3 regions of the Peribacillus sp. NPDC055009 genome follow, and region 3 is predicted to be linked to each of the others. Evidence: riboswitches for the same ligand, from Rfam matches in the RefSeq annotation. Region 3 holds a riboswitch; each other region holds the start of a gene.

Region 1 (5,735 bases), on a different contig from region 3:
ACCTTTTTTAAAATAGCACCTGTCACATTCGGAGGCGGGTTTGCGATGATCCCCTTAATCGAAAAAGAAGTGGTCGAAAAAAGAAAATGGATGAAAAGCGAAGAAGTTACGGATGTTTTTGCTTTATCTCAGTCCGTACCGGGAGCTGTCGCCATTAACTCCGCCACCTTTATCGGCCATCGGATTGCCGGAATGAAGGGGGCAATGGCAGCCATGATTGGTGTTTCATTACCTACCTTTTTAATTGTTCTGCTCCTAGGCATTTTGTATTTTTTCATTCAGGATAATCCGAAGGTAGAATCCGCATTCATATCGATCAGAGCTTCCATAGTAGCCATCATCGCCTATGCGGCTATCAAGATAGGAAAAACGGCTATTGTAGACAAAACAACTTTCTGCATTTTAATAGTAGGAATTCCAGTCCTTTTCTTTCTGCACCCTGTGATGGTTATATTAGCAGGAGCTTTTGCTGGTATTGTGACCATCTCCATTAAGAGAAAATTAGGTTACGATGTCAAGTTGGACAGAAAAGATATAGGAAATGAAGAAAATGATTTCGAACCTTTCATGGGTGCTGGCATATAGGTATATCAAAAAAGGGTCTAACTAATTTTCAAGAAAGTGTGTGATGGAATGATGGAATTGTGGGAGTTGTTTAGCACCTTCTTTATTATCGGCTTTGTATCGTTTGGAGGCGGATACGCCATGATTCCCGTAATAGAATCGGAAGTCTCACAGCATGGATGGATGACGACGCAGCAATTTACTGATATCATCGCGATTTCCGGTATGTCCCCAGGCCCTGTCACTGCCAATAGTGCCATTCTTGTTGGCTATTCTACTGCTGGATTTGCAGGGGCCATTTCATCTGCTTTCGGAATCTTACTTCCTGCTATTATATTCGTAACCGTTATAGCCACCTTCTTCAGCAAATTGAATCATTACCCAGTTATTCAATCCATGTTCTATGGACTAAGACCCATTGTCACTGGTTTAATCCTCTTTGCAGCAATCAGCTTTGCACTTTCCAATAATATGATAGCGCTGAACTTTTCTTGGCATGCGATAAGCTTATTACTCGTTTTTGGATTATCGTTATTTGCCCTAATGAAATTACGCTGGCACCCAGCCTATGTAATTATCCTTTCCGGTTTAGTTGGTGTTGTCCTCTATTCATGACAGGTGTCGCACACACAACCATCATTAATTTGGACCGGAATTAAGCAGAAAAATTGAAGAATGATTGATACTATATGAATGGGAGAAAACTTGATTATGTTTATGTATTTACCATACAAAAAACACCCTGTATCCAATGATTCAGGGTGTTCAGACTGCAGACAAACTCGATGAAATTTTAGGGGTTTGTACAATTTGAACGTTGATTTCCCCTCCAGGCACTCGCTTTCCGCGGGCGGTCCGGGAGCCTTTGCGCCTGCGGGGTCTCCCCTGGACTCGCTTTTCCCGCAGGAGTCTCGCACACCCGCTCCAATCAACTTTGTTTTAACTTTTAGTTCTTCGATCCATCATTTCCCGGCTGAAACCGTGGAAAACCAATCAAGATGGCAATGACGCCACAAAATCCAATTAGTATTGGGTAATATGAATACTGCAAGATGCTTATCGGAGAAATCTTTGCTACCCCTGCTGCAACAAGCAGTTGTGCTCCATATGGTATCAACCCTTGGATACAACATGCAAATATGTCAAGCAAGCTCGCTGATTTACGCGGATCAATCCCATACTTTTCAGCGATATTTTTGGCAAGTGGCCCGGCAATGATAATCGAAATCGTGTTATTTGCCGTTGAAAGGTTTGTCAAACCAACAAGCCCTGCAATGCTGAATTCCGCCCCTTTTTTTGATTTGCTATTTCGGGTCACTAGATGGAGTAGATAATCGATGCCACCATTATGTTTGATAACAGCTACCATACCTGCAATTAAAATGGCAAGGAAGGAGATTTCATACATTCCCGCCATTCCTTCTCCAACTTTTTGAATGACACCCAACGGTTTATAACTTCCATCAGCCAAGCCGATAATTCCGGCAAATACGATTCCGATGGAAAGGACCAGGAACACATTGACTCCTGCCAATGCAGTGATCAATACGCAAAGATATGGAAGAATCTTCACCCAATTATAAGAATGTTGGGAGATGTCAGCTTGTTCACCCATTGTTAAAATTCCAAGGATTGCACATGTGATGATGGCCGCAGGTAAAACGATGAAAAAATTCACTTTAAACTTATCCTTCATTTTCGTTCCCTGAGTTCGAACTGCAGCGATTGTCGTATCTGAAATGAAGGAAAGGTTATCCCCAAACATCGCACCACCAATAACGGCCGCCATTGATAGGGCAAGCGAAATATCTGTTTGCTCACTAATCCCGACCCCTATAGGTGCCAATGCAACAATCGTTCCCATGCTTGTCCCCATGGATAAAGAAATAAAACAAGCAATAATGAATATCCCTACCATTAATAGATTTTGCGGAAAAACAGCTAAGGCAAGATTCACTGTCGATTCAACTGCTCCCATGCCATTGGCAACTTCGGCAAAAGCGCCAGCTAAAAGGAAAATGATAACCATTAACATAATATTGGCGTCCCCGGCACCTTTACAGAAGATATCAACCTTATGATTGAATGTCTCTTTCGGATTCATTGCCAATGCAGCTGCCGAAGCAATTGAAATTGCAACAATCACCGGAAATGAATAAAAATCTTTAGTGATGATTCCGGACCCTATAAATAAAATTAAAAATACGACAAATGGGATCAATGCCCATGGATTCCCTTTATTGTTTGCACTCATGATGTACACCTCTTTTTATTTTTCCCGTGACATGTGTCACAGCTCTTATTCTATTAACAGCTTTCGCAAATAACTCCAATTTGAACCTACCTGATTATCTAGTCTTGGAGATATAGCAAAAAAACTGGCATAAAAAAGACCCCTTCTATTTAACAACAAGAAGAGGTCTTTTAATTTATAAAAAACACCCTCCTTATCTTTCAGGCAAAAATCAGCCTGCTGGATTTGGCACAGCACTCCATTTAAGTCCGCTGCCGAGACATCTTCGGGCCAGTCCCTCCGTCTCTCTTGATAAGAAGATTACATTATATAATTTATCAAATATTACGATGCCTTCCAGAAAAGTACCACACTGGAAACTTGCTGAAACCATCTGAGTTTGTGAAAGTGACATCGAAAGTCTTTTTGAAAAGCAAATATAACAGTACAGCATTTTGTCTATTTTCGCAAGGGTTAATTTTAAAGTATTTTACATGCACTCTTTACTATTTATAAAGAAATCTTGACATGTGCGGTTAATCAGTTTTTTTCATTTATCGGGACGGAATTCATATAAAAAAGAGGTCTTATGACCTCTCAGCAAATTTGTTGTATTAGGTTAGATGAATTATTTTTGGTCGAATTCACATCAGTCGATACCTCAAAGGCTTCCATCTGTTCCGAATCGAATGACTTTAAATACTGCTGCAGATATGCAGGATCATTATTTGTTGGACTCAACCATTCTTTTTCATCTTCTGGTTTAAGGATGACAGGCATACGATCATGAATGCTGGTCATTAGCTCATTAGGAACGGTTGTTATAACGGAGCATGAATAGACGCTGATGCCTTCAGGAGATTTCCAGGATTCCCAGATACCCGCCATTCCAAATGGAGCATGATTCTTCAGTTTTATTCGCATCGGTATTTTTCTTTCCGGTGTCTTCTTCCATTCATAAAAAGAGTCAGCGATTATCAAGCATCTCTTCTTCTTATACGCATTCCTGAAGCTTGCTTTCTCAGCAATGGTTTCCGCTCTGGCATTGATCATTTTGTAGCCCACTTTTTCGTCTTTTGCCCAGAAAGGAATGAGTCCCCACCGAAGATATCCAAGTCGATTCCTTGCCCCGTCATTAATGACGGAGAGAACGGATTGGGAGGGAGCAATATTGTAGCTGAATTGGTATTCCCCATCAAACGATCCTTGAATATCAAACCGATCTTTTATTTCTTCAATGTCAGTGAAAAGGGTAAAACGTCCACACATACTATCGCCTACCGTATTAGAATTTATTACAGTGTAACAAATCGAACGGACAGGCACAAATCAGCGTTCTAAAATCCTGATGTCGGTAAATGGTTGATTAAATAATTCGCTGGAAATCAAAAGAGTTCCAAGGACTTCTCTTTCATCTTCAGCTTTAATGATTTCCGACAAGATCAAGGTACTGCCATTCCTGACCGTCACTTTATATTCATTCATAAAAAATCCCCCCTAGATGGTTGTTATTATAAACCAAAAACCCACAAGTATCAGTAGTGAACTTTGGTAGAGCCATGGTTAATCCTATAACGGGGAGTCAAGCAATGGCCCCGACCATTAACGCGTGTAAAGGAGGCGTAAAAAAGACTGTCCATGAATGATTCACGGACAGCCTGGGTGCAGCCAAAGGACTTAGTTTCAATACTTATAATTGAGCATGGAGATAACATTGAGGAAAGCTGGAAGGACCAAATTGGAATTGCCCCTCTTCCATATCCATTCATTATTTAAAATGCAGCAAAACTTCATTTATTAAATGTGCTGCCAATGTTACGGTTTTATTATTTTCGTCCAACGAAGGATTCACTTCCGAAATGTCAAAGGAGAGGATTTTTTCATTCGATACGATATGCCTAATAATCGCACGTACCAATTTCGGATTCAGTCCAAACGGCGATGGAGCACTCACCCCAGGTGCGTATGCTGAATCAATGACGTCCGTACATAATGTAAGCATAATGTAGTCATTTTTATTAACGAATTCATTTATCCGCCGCTTTGTTTCATCCATTTCGTTCAATGACAAATCTTCTTCCAATATGTAGTCTACCTTACTCCTCTCAGCGGTTTCAAACAGTGCCTTTGTATTCCCCTGCTTTTGAATTCCGACACATAAATATCCACAACTTTGGTCTTCTTCCAAAATCTGCTTAAACATCGTTCCTGATGAACTTTCTTTTTCATAGGGCCTCATATCAAAGTGCGCGTCAATATTAATGATCCCCAATCTAGCTTTTGGTCCAACGGATTTCCTAATCCCAAGATAATGGCCATACAGGGTTTCGTGCCCTCCCCCAAGTATGATAGGAATCGCTTTAGTCTCCAATATCCGGTCAACAGCCGATCCCAGTTCGAATTGGGCGGCCTCCATTTCCGTACTTTCACATATTACATCGCCAGCATCCACCAGCTCGGTTTGGGACGGTAAATGACAGGGTAATTTCGCCAAGTATTGCCTAATATGATCAGGACCCTCTGCAGCACCAATCCTGCCTTTATTCCTTCTGACGCCTTCATCACATTTGAAGCCAATCAACCCAAAGGTCTTTGATGCATTGGAAGAGATGGCTAATTCCGATATCGGAGCCAACCGTACTCTTTGGTGGTATCTGAAGCTGTCCATGTCAGATTGGGAATCAATTCTTCCATTCCAATATTTTGAAGTCGGATTAGTATACATAATTTCTCCTTTATTTAAAAAATTCCGAAATATCTTTTTTAAAAATTATAGATGAGATAATATATAATTACCAATACAAAAATTCAATATATCTATAGTTTAAAGCTATAGAAAGGAGCATAAATGGATCTTCGTCAACTTCGGTATTTCACTACCACCGTCCAGGAAAAGAATTTCTCAAAAGCGGCAAAAATGCTGCATATATCACAACCT
Region 2 (5,735 bases), on a different contig from region 3:
AGTATTAAAGAAAGAAATCAATAAGTGATTTGCCCGAAAAGCCTGTCAGCGATTATCGTTGGCAGGCTTTTTTGTCGTTTAATGCATAATATTCCAATATTAGGAAGAGAATAAGGGGTAATTTTCCGATGAGGTGAGGTAATGAAAGAAAAGGTATTGTTCATATATCTATTGATCTTGATTCTGGCAGGCTGCACTTATGCCCCTTTACCCAAACAAAATGGAAATGCAGGTACGGAAAAAAAACTAACCAAAGAAGAGAACCAGGAAAGTGTGAAAACATTTCTGTTAATTGGTGTCGATACAAGGGGAGAGGGAAAATCTCGATCCGATGCGATTATTCTGGCAAAATACTTTCCTGAGCAGGAAAAATTGAAACTGGCTTCGATTATGCGTGATAGTTATGTTAAAATCCCTGGGAATAAAACAGGATATAACAAAATAAATGCAGCTTATTATTATGGTGGAAGGGAACTTCTCAAAAAAACCATACAGGAAAACTTCGGTGTCAAGGTCGATCATGTGGCGGTAATTGACTTTCAGGGATTCGTGAAGATGGTCGATTTACTTGCACCTGAGGGGGTAGCGGTGAATGTGGACCAGGAAATCATTGATGATATGAGCATTCAAGCAAGCGTCGGTAAAAATGTTTTACATGGCGAGGAAATATTGAAATATGTCCGTTTTAGACATGACGATGAAAGTGATTTTGGAAGGGTTGAGCGACAACAAGAAGTAATGGTTCAATTAAAAACAGCCTTTATAAATCAAATCTCGTCCTTCGAAGGGATGGCAGCCCTTCCTAGTATAATCGAACAAGGACTCTCGTACTTGGATACGGATATTGGACTGAAAACAATAATGGAAATGGGGCCAAAAGCCGTCTTCCATACACCGGACACCGTCGAAACCTTAAGGGTTCCAGTGGAAGGAAGCTTTAAAGATGAAATATATCCCCAGTCCGGAGCCGTTTTGGAAATAGACTACACTAAAAATAAGAAGGCACTTCAAGAATTCTTTTCAAAAAAATAAAAATTGTATTATGGACCTCGCAAGAATAATCACAAAAACGAGAGGGATAAGTAACCCTTCTCGTTTTTTATCATCAATAAAGCAACCTGGATCATTTAACAAAAAGCGGAATGTTTTTAATGAAATCCGGGGTTATGATGCCATTTTCGGTAATGATGCTTGTAATTAGATGATTCGGTGTAACATCAAAGGCTGGATTGAAAGTCTTCACGTTTTCAGGAGCGATCCTAACACCTTGAATGAAGGTGATTTCCGCTTCATTCCTTTCTTCGATCGGGATGGAAGTGCCGGACTCGAGAGTGAGGTCGAATGTGGTTGATGGAGCGGCCACGTAAAAAGGGATACCAAAGTGCTTGGCTAATATCGCCAATCCCAATGTCCCGATTTTATTGGCTGTATCTCCATTAGCCGCAATTCTGTCGGCACCGACGATGATTCCATTTATTCCTTTCTGATGAATCGTATGGGCAGCCATATTATCAGAAATTAATGTGACATCAACCCCCGCTTGCATCAATTCCCAAGCAGTCAAACGCGCCCCTTGCAGGACAGGCCTGGTTTCACATGCATACACTTTTAGCGGAAAGTCCTTTTCTTTTGCCAGGTGGAAGGGAGCCAAGGCTGTGCCATACCGAGCCGTGGCAATTCCCCCAGCGTTGCAATGCGTTAGAATGGAATCTCCTCTAGTGAATAAGGATAAACCATGTTCCCCGATTTTCCTGCACATTTCTTCATCTTCAGCAAAGATGGCTTTAGCCTCCGATATAAGTGCTTCCTTGGCAGTTGAAATGCTTTGCGCATCTTCCAGAGTATTTTCCATCCTCCTTAACGCCCAAAAAAGGTTGACAGCGGTTGGCCGTGATGATGCGAGTTTTTCAATATGCCTTGATACATTTTTCTTGAATTCGGCTAATTCAGCGGTTGTTTCCTGTTTCGCACCAAGTGCAACACCAAATGCTGCCGTCAGTCCAATTGCTGGGGCACCGCGAACTTTTAATGTCAAAATGCTGTCATACACATCATCAACAGAATGAAGTTCAATGAATTCTGTTATGGAAGGAAGGGCTTGTTGATTTAATAATGTAATATGGGTATCAGCCCATTGTACCGAATAAGGTAATGGTGCATGTGTTGTCATGTGCAGGTCTCCTTTTAAATGGTTGAATAAGATGGCAGTGTACGTTGCTTCAAGGCTTCAATGACAGCTGAAACATCCAATTCTTCCCGTTTTTTAATTAAAAAAACACCAATTTCCAATGTAGCCGTTTTGGCAGCGATCCTTGTTTCTTTATCTTCATTGACATTTAAATCGGCAACGTGGGAAAGTCCGATGGTTCGCCGAATCAGTTCACAGCCGGCAAAGCCGAATGCATCTTTTTTGAATTTTGTCAGTAAATAAGGCAGATAACCTTTCACATGACGAAATGGGCTTTTATTTTGACCTTCCCATAATTCGGAATAAGTTTCTTCAAAGGCATTCCAAAATTCATTAAGGTGTGTGAAAATCTCTTCCTTTCCAACGCTATTACGTGTGACTGCCTGAAAGAGAAGGTTGGCAGTGTATTGACCAAGGTCAAAACCAACTGGACCATAAAAAGCGAATTCTGGATCGATAACCTTTGTTTCAGTTTCACTTGCAAATATACTTCCAGTATGTAAATCTCCATGAAGCAAGGCTTCCTGCTCGGTTTCAAAGCTTTGTTTCAGCTTAGCGACCTCAAGGATCACTTCTTTATCATTCCATATATTTTTGGCGGCATCAGTCAATTCCACCTCGAAATCTCCCGGGAGTTCCTCAAAAAATGGATCCGTGAAAATGAAGACCTCAGTGATTTTGCAGAGTTCGGGATTCGTGAAATGTCGGGCAACTTCCTTTTTGGCAGAGGGTTCTAAATGATAATCGGATGTATAAAATGCCGTTTTCGCAACATATTCACCAATATGCTGTGAAAGCAATGGATATGAATCGCCTTCAATCAATCCTGTTCTAACGATTTTCAAATGGGATAAATCCTCCATGACCGTGATGGCAAGCTTTTCATCAGAATAATAGACTTGCGGTACGAATTCTGGGCAATAACTTCTGAAATGAATCAGCGCATTCGCTTCAATGGCAGCCCTTTTCAATGTCAGCGGCCAGCCTTCGCCAAGTACCTTGGCATAAGGAACCGCTTGTTTAATGATAATTCCTTTATTTGTGACTGTGTCTGTAATATGAAAAACATAATTTAAGTTTCCATCGCCGATTTCTTTACATGTTAAACTTGCATCCGCATTGACCAACCCAAGTTTTTTTGCAAGGGTTATAGCTGTTTCGTTTGTCAATCTCTTAAAATTTGAATGGTTTTGAGTCATTCTTTTCCCCTCCGGATTCAAAATAAGAATAAAAAAGCCTCTTTCATATAGAAAGAGGCAGAAGTTTTGGCTTCGGACCTCTTATCTTCCAGAATATGAATTCTGGTGGAATTAGCACCGTGCTCTGTGGATTTTATAATCCGGCGGTGAATCCGCCCCATTTCACAATGGTATTACAGTCGGTTGCTGGGCTTCATAGGGCCTTTATCCCTCAGCCTGCTCTTGATAAGAGTAAATGTTTTCTGAAATTTTAATCTTCGGGAAAATAATATCAACTTTTTAAATAGTTTGTCAATGGGTAATTTAATAAAAATCAGGACGGCGATCTTCGAATACAGGTATTTTGTTACGTGCTTCCGTAACTTTATTGAAGTCCAAGGTGCCTGTCAGGAGTTCGTTTCCTTCTCCGGCTTCACTTATGATATTTCCCCAAGGATCAATAATCAGGGAATGACCGGCAAATATATTATTGACATCAGAGCCTGAGCGATTAACGGCTACTACATAGGCTTGGTTCTCGATGGCACGGCTAATCAATAAGGCTCTCCAGTGATCGAGTCTCGGCTTTGGCCATTCAGCCGTAACGAATAGAACTTCGGCGCCTTTAGCGGTATGGGCTCGCTGCCATTCAGGAAAACGGATGTCATAACAAATGAAACCAGCACATATTTTTTCATCAAGAGTAAATAAACCATCCTTTTCTCCTGGCTTCAGGAAATGATGTTCATCCATTAACTGAAATAAGTGAAGCTTATCATATTCTTTTATGAGATTTCCCTGTTTATCGATGATGATCATGGTGTTATAGATTCCCTTGCCCGTTTTTTTCGCAATGGAACCGCCTACGATGTGAATCTCGTGTTTCCTTGCCTGTGTTTTAAGAAATTCAATCGTTTTTTCCGCCTCTTGATCAGCAATCTCATTTAACCTGCTTAAGTCGTATCCGGTTGTCCAAAGCTCTGGTAAAATGACGATATCGGGTTCTGACCGTGCTGCTTTTTCCAACCATTGTTCCGCAACCTGAAAATTGATATCCGGTTGCCCGAATGCTATATCCATTTGAATACAAGCTATTTTCCACTTCATCGTTTAAAACCCCCACATGTAAAAAATGCTTTACAAGACTATGATAAACATATATCATTTGTGTCTAGAATTTCAAGAAATTTCAGAGAAGGTGTATAAATGGTGCAATTCGAAAAATCCAGACAGCTTCAGGACCTGCCCAAGCAGTTTTTTGCCTCACTAGTCGCAAAAGTCAATGCCATCACGGAGCAAGGACATGATGTCATTAATTTAGGCCAGGGAAACCCTGATCAGCCGACACCAGACCATATCGTGAAAAGCTTGCAGTCTGCCGCTGAAAAAACGATTAATCATAAATATTCGCCATTCCGGGGGCATCAATATTTAAAAGATGCTGCTGCCGTCTTTTATGAACGTGAATTCGGTGTCAAGCTGGATCCGAACAGTGAAGTGGCGATTCTCTTCGGGGGAAAGGCAGGTCTTGTCGAACTGCCGCAGTGTTTATTGAATCCGGGTGATACGATCCTTGTTCCGGATCCCGGCTATCCGGATTATCTTTCCGGTGTTGTTTTAGCCCAGGCAAAGACCGAATTCATGCCCTTGACAGAAGAAAATGATTTTCTTCCAAAATACAGTGACATACATAAAGAAGTGCTTGATAAAGCCAAAATGATGTTCTTGAACTATCCGAACAATCCCACAGGTGCTTCTGCAACTGAAAGTTTCTTTGATGAGACCGTCTCTACTGCAAAAGAGCATTCAATTTGTGTGGTCCACGACTTCGCTTATGGGGCGATAGGATTCGACGGAAAAAAACCGATAAGCTTTCTCCAGTCAGAGGGAGCGAAGGAAATAGGAATAGAAATATACACACTATCGAAAACATACAATATGGCAGGGTGGAGAGTCGGCTTCGCAGTGGGGAATAAGAGTGTCATAGAAGCTCTTGAACTATTACAAGACCATCTTTATGTGAGTCTGTTCCCGGCGATACAAGAAGCTGCTGCAAGCGCTTTGCTTGACTCGCAGAGCTGTGTAGAGCAGTTAGTGCAGATGTACGAGGGACGAAGGAATGTTTTCATTGAGGGATTAAGGGCAATCGGCTGGGATGTCAAAGCTCCTGCGGCATCATTTTTTGCCTGGCTCAAGGTACCTAAAGGTTTTACGTCCGAGAGTTTTGCAGACTATTTATTAACGCATGCCCACGTTGCTGTTGCCGCAGGGAATGGATTTGGTGAATTTGGCGAAGGTTATGTCAGGGTAGGGCTGCTGACTTCGGAAGAACGGCTGAAAGAGGCTGTGGAACGGATAAGTAAATTAAA
Region 3 (5,735 bases):
CATCCGCATCGGCCATAAGCCATTTCCCGATGGCAACTTTTTGCTGATTGCCACCTGAAAGGTTTTCGACATTCACTTCCCCTGAAGGAGTTTTAATGCCGAGGCTTGCGATCATTTCCTTCGCTCTTTCCTTTTCCGCCTTGCGATTCACGAAGCTGAATGTCTTGGAGAATTTGCCAAGACTGGCTGCCGTCAAGTTCGCCGAGACTGATTCCTGAACTAGGACCCCTTCTTTCCTGCGTTCCTCAGGTACAAGTGCCAGACCGCTTTTTACTGCTTCGTGCGGTGATTTCAAGGAAAGCTTTCGACCATTCAGGATGACTTCCCCCGCTGTGATGGACGTATGGCCGAAAAGGGTTTTACACAGCTCCGTTTTCCCAGCCCCGACCAACCCTGCCAAGCCGATTATCTCGCCTGCTTTAATATTCAAACTGACATTTTTAACTTTCTCTGCATCTGACAATCCGTTCACTTCCAGAATAACGTCGCCAATCGAAGCATTCACTTCAGGAAACTGTTCATCCATGGTTTTTCCAAGCATGTTCTCTACGACTTCGGTACGGGTTATGTCTTCCTTCTTTCGACATGTGACACGCTCCCCATTCCTCATGATTGTAATTTCCTCACAGATTTCAAAAATTTCGGGCAGACGATGTGAAATGAAAATGATTCCCACGCCTTTTTGCTTTAATTCATTTACAATTCGAAAAAGTTCTGTCGTCTCCGTATGACTTAACGGAGCAGTTGGCTCGTCGAGAATCAGGAATTTGCATTCTGTCGAAACGGCTCTTGCTATCAGGACCATCTGTTTTTCAGCCAAGGTAAGGTCTCTTACCAGCTTTTTCGAAGGGACACGAATTTTCATATCTTCAAGAATAGAAGCCGCTTGGTTATGCAGCTCTTTCCATTGGACCATCTGTTTTTTTCCCATGTTTTGGACCATATCATTCAACATTACATTTTCCCCAACCGTTAAATAAGGGATGAGGGCGGTATCCACTTCCTGATAAACAATTTGAATGCCTTGTTCTTGAGCCGCTTTTGGCGAGCGGATATCCCTCTTCACCCCATCAATATAAATGTCACCTGAATAATGAACATGGGCTCCCGATAATACTTTCATTAACGTCGATTTCCCTGCTCCGTTTGCACCGACCAATGCGTGGGCTGTCCCCGATTTTACGGAAAAATCAACATCACTCAGCGCCTTCACCCCCGGAAATTCAATCGAAATCTTCTTCATTTCTAGTTGCGTGCCCATGTCCATTCCCCCTTATTGAACAGACACTCCCTTCTACTTGAAAGAGAGTGTCTCTTTTTAATTTTTATAATGATCTTTCAAAACTTTCATCCAATCTTCTTCAAATTCCGTCGATACACCCCAGCCATCGACAATACCTGACAGATTTGCCATGTTCACCGCTTCTTTAGACGCTTGGATTTGCTTTTGTGAAATAAGTGAAGCCTCCAAGTCATAGGTTTGCGGCGTTTCTTCGCCCGCTAATTTTTTAGCCAATATCCTCATATTTACTGCACCGATCAACTTGGGATCTACTGCTGCCGTGTAGGACCATGAGCTATCAGCCGATTGGATTTCCTGGAGATCTGCATTCGAGACATCTATTCCATATATCTTCACTTCATCGCGGCCCGCCTCTTTAATCGCCCGGGCTGCACCGATAGCAAAGGCATCCCATGTTGCGAAAATGGCATCCAATTTACCTTTAGGGTATTTATTCAGCATTGCGGCTACAGCATTTTGTGTCTGAACCGATGTATCAGCAGATGCCACTCCGAACCTTTCGACTTCTTTGATCCCAGGATTTTCTTTTAATTTTTCCTGATAGACTGCATTTCTTCTTACCATTGGAGGAAAACCGTCCACCCAAAGGTATGCAATTGCCGCTTTACCTTTCTGTTCTTTTATCAGCTTATCAAAAGCCAGTGTTGCCAACGCTTCATCATCTTGTGAAGTTAATGTCACGCCTTCTATTTTAGATAGATCGCTTATTGAATCGAATGTGACAACGCTTTTACCTGCATCAACCAACTTTTGAACGTCATTCACAGTTGCTGCATCATCACCATGTGAAATGATATAGCCGTCATAATCTTCCTCCAAAGCCTGCGCTATCGCATCATGGAATTTAGCCGTATCACCATTGGCTGTGTACGTATCCACTTGAAACCCCAGTGCTTCTCCTTCTTCCTTCGCCCCCGCCAGGTATTGGGCCGTATGATCATCACCGCCAATTTTACGGATCACTTTGATTCTGGCTCCATCTCCATCAGCGAATCTTTCCGGAACATTTTCAAATGATACTTTTTCTTCTTTCTTCGACTCTGTGGAACTCTGACCTGTAGAGCACCCCGTTAAAAGCAAAGCCGAAGCGATGGCTGAAATGAATATACCTTTAATAGACCTTTTCATCTTGTTTCCCTCCATTTTTTCTTATTAGTCTCATCAGTTAAGTTGGTGTAAATCCCAAAATAAAAACCTCTCTAATATAGAGAGGTTTAATCGGCTGTTTTGCAGACTTGTCCCTCTCTTATCTGTCAAAACATTTCTGTTTTGCAGGATTTAGCACCAATTCCTAATGGAACGGTTGCTGGGCATCTTAGGGCCAGTCCCTCCGCCACTCTTGATAAGAGATATATCGTGTTACGTTTTTGTAATTATCACTTTATAGGGATATAGTCGTAAAGTCAATAGATTTTTGAATATTTGAAATGTTCCCCGTTATTTTTTATTTTCTTTGAAGCTGGGCTAGACGCTTTTTCTCAATCTTTTCAAGCCGCTCCAACTGCCTTAATTTCACTTCGAACAAAGTGATAGGGTCACGGTAAACTTCCGGATTTTGTTTCATATGCTCCAATGCAGCCTGGTAGTCTTTTATTTCAGTCTGCGTTTGCTCTATCGTTTTTTGAAGTAATGCAAATGAACCGCGATAGAAAAGGGAGATGTCACGATCCAAAGATTTTTCAAACAATCCAAATTGGGTAAGGAAACGCTCCGTGATCATTTCCGCAACATCCAGGTAATCTTCACTTTCCAGGTATTTCTTATAACGATTGTACATATTGGCTTTATTTTGCGGTATCGCCCCAAACAGCTTCCCTGCCCCTTTAAGCAGTAATTGAGATGGAGTCCTGCGCAAAAGGATATTGACGTTTTCGATGCGGATGCTGCTTGTCATCCGGTCGGCATCACGGCGCCAGTCATCCAATACTCTGAAGTCGCCTGCAAGCGTAATCCGTTCTTCTTTGTATAATTCATTGAAACCGGCACTCATCTCATCCATAAACTGCTGGCTTTGTGAGAACTCCATTTGGGAACTGGCAATCCAGTCTTGAAGAGAACGGTAATATTGAGGCATGATCTTGTCAGAAATGAAGTTTTGAATCCGCTCATTCATTTCCTGATTTAACTGTACATGGACCTGACTGAAATCACTGCTTTCCGTTAACGATTTAGAGCAATCCCTCAGTAATTCAGGAATTTTTGAATAAAGCTGACTTTTCACTTCGTCCTTAAGCGAACGATACGACCTTATGATATTTTCACTTTTCTCTTTTTCCAAATCAGCCAATTGGTTGACAGCCCCATTCAGCTTGACTTCCATCTGTTCATTCCAAGAGATGGAATGCTCGCATTTCCGCTCATTGGCTGCCCGTTTTTCTAACAGATAAGATAAAGTTTTACGAATGAATGCCAGGATTTTTTCAGATCTTCTTTCCTTCCAATTATCATCTTGATAATTCGATTGAAGGAAGGCTGAAAGGTCCTTCAATTGCTGCCGGCTGTCATAATGTTTAGAGAAAGCGAATACTTTCGCATTCGGGAAATAGGCATTCACTTTATCCCATGTTTCGTCTTCCATCCGGACTGCGACCTGATCACTGTATATCGTATCCATTTTATTTAATAAGAAATGAATCGGCAGTTTCGGAGCCATCATTTGAATTTCCAATAACAGATCCCGTTCGCTGCCGGTGAAAGGCGCCCGGGCGTCAAGAACGAACATCAATCCATCACTGCCATGTAAATAGCCCTGGAAATCGGATTCCACGCTTTTTTCCCCATTGAACCCAGGAGTATCCAATAATCGCAGATGATTATTCCTTAGGTAGTCACTGATGATGGTCACATCGACAATAGTCCCGCGCTGGCGGCGTGTTTCATCCAAATCAGTTAGCTCCTCGACAACTTTGCTATCTGTATCGGTAATTTCAAGGATTTCCAAATCATCCCCATCTTTGACACTGACTAGTGACGAATGATCTTCAGCGGCAATGCTCTCACCAACGATTGACTGAATAAAGGATGTCTTGCCATTTCCTGTGCTTCCAGCAAGAAGAAGATTGAAATTCCGGGTATCCTTAAGCCCGTCTACCATCCATTTAAGCTTATTGCCAACCTTTAAATCATTATCTTCAGCCCACTGGATAATGGAATTGAACAGTTTCTCTCCCGCTTCCAGTCCGCCACCCAATTTAGGCGATTTCGAAAGCAGGCTCTCTGCGTCCTGAATGACCAACGCATTGATCGTATCCGGGAAGATTTCATTCCAGGACAACGCGGATGCCGCCGCAAACAGCGAGAGCTCCCCGTCTGCGATTTTGAGCCAGTTTTCAAGCAACCTTGGCACGACAGGACTTAATTCCTTGATTAGGTGCGTTCCTTCTAACAGACCTGCATATGCATCCCTGTAATAGACGGAAAGCTCTTCCCATACATCCGCATGGTTCAATTCGATGGTATCTATCAAGTTATTAATCACTCTCAGCCATTCGAAATAAGAATCCGTATATTTATAGTTTTTCCAAAGGGCAACCGTCACCTTTTCGAAACGTTCCTGGTCGAGTGTGTATAGCGAACCAAGGACAGTTGAAAAATAATCCGGATCCATCGATTGGGCAACACCTTGCTGGATATACGTTTTCAGCACATCGAACCAGCCCATTGATTCTGTACGGATACTTTCATTCGCCGCTAATACCACCGCACTGTTCCAATCCTTTTGTTCTTCAAAAAAGGCACGTGCAATTTCCGTGACATTCGGGTAGTCCGGTTGGAACTCGACTGCTTCTTTCACGACATTGGAAGCCAGGTCATTTCTCGATTCCACTATGTACAGGGAAAACAGTTGCAAAAGAACCTCTGTTTTCAAGACCGCTTCATCCGTATCGACGGATTTATAGATATCCTCTGCGGTTGAATACATTTCCAGTTCAAAATAAGCATCAGCGATGTTTTTCTTCGCCCATGAACCAAGTTCCCCTTCTATGTTTTCCCATTTAAAAATGGCTGCCTCATAGTCATGATGCTGAAAATATACTTCTCCTTGAGCAAATCGAATTGCGGTTAAATCCGCTCTTTCCTTTTTTTGTTCCACGAGAAACATTTCACCCAAAGCTTGAATGGGGTGCTTCCTTGTATCCTCAATCATCGTTTCATAATATTTTTTTCCGATCAGACGTTCGTCCATCTTTATTCCCCCGATATATTTCATATTTTCAATTAAAGGATAATCACTGATTCTATAAGCCTTCTAGTAGACCTAACATTCAATCTATAGGTTCCTTTAGTTAAAAAATCATTTACAAAACCTTAAAATGTTATTTTAGCAAAACAATATGGTAACAACATGTCACCACTCTTACAATTTTAAAACAGAAACAATTGGAACTGTAATGTTTTTAATAAACCGATACAGAGATGTCATTTCCATATT

Evidence for each region. Region 3 has a riboswitch for S-adenosylmethionine ahead of ACWF5P_RS11725 (sugar ABC transporter substrate-binding protein). Riboswitches for the same ligand answer to the same signal wherever they lie in the genome.
Region 1: linked by a shared signal. The riboswitch ahead of ACWF5P_RS24705 (Na+/H+ antiporter NhaC family protein) and the one ahead of ACWF5P_RS11725 (sugar ABC transporter substrate-binding protein) in region 3 are both predicted to bind S-adenosylmethionine.
Region 2: linked by a shared signal. The riboswitch ahead of mtnK (S-methyl-5-thioribose kinase) and the one ahead of ACWF5P_RS11725 (sugar ABC transporter substrate-binding protein) in region 3 are both predicted to bind S-adenosylmethionine.

Annotation. Positions count from the first base shown of each region.
Region 1 covers NZ_JBSGVZ010000026.1:7,519-13,253, forward strand. The annotation lists gene ACWF5P_RS24695 (chromate transporter) at 1-585, shown strand, start outside; gene ACWF5P_RS24700 (chromate transporter) at 634-1,179, shown strand; gene ACWF5P_RS24705 (Na+/H+ antiporter NhaC family protein) at 1,511-2,818, opposite strand; SAM riboswitch class I at 3,009-3,116, opposite strand; gene ACWF5P_RS24710 (SOS response-associated peptidase) at 3,395-4,066, opposite strand; gene ACWF5P_RS24715 (hypothetical protein) at 4,127-4,282, opposite strand; gene hutG (formimidoylglutamase) at 4,566-5,522, opposite strand; gene ACWF5P_RS24725 (LysR family transcriptional regulator) at 5,646-5,735, shown strand, end outside.
Region 2 covers NZ_JBSGVZ010000018.1:36,908-42,642, reverse strand. The annotation lists gene ACWF5P_RS21525 (lmo1851 family serine protease) at 1-28, shown strand, start outside; gene ACWF5P_RS21520 (LCP family protein) at 142-1,032, shown strand; gene mtnA (S-methyl-5-thioribose-1-phosphate isomerase) at 1,124-2,170, opposite strand; gene mtnK (S-methyl-5-thioribose kinase) at 2,185-3,387, opposite strand; SAM riboswitch class I at 3,466-3,619, opposite strand; gene ACWF5P_RS21505 (carbon-nitrogen family hydrolase) at 3,691-4,473, opposite strand; gene ACWF5P_RS21500 (aminotransferase class I/II-fold pyridoxal phosphate-dependent enzyme) at 4,573-5,735, shown strand, end outside.
Region 3 covers NZ_JBSGVZ010000006.1:98,467-104,201, reverse strand. The annotation lists gene ACWF5P_RS11730 (ATP-binding cassette domain-containing protein) at 1-1,261, opposite strand, end outside; gene ACWF5P_RS11725 (sugar ABC transporter substrate-binding protein) at 1,319-2,431, opposite strand; SAM riboswitch class I at 2,547-2,652, opposite strand; gene ACWF5P_RS11720 (GTP-binding protein) at 2,748-5,489, opposite strand.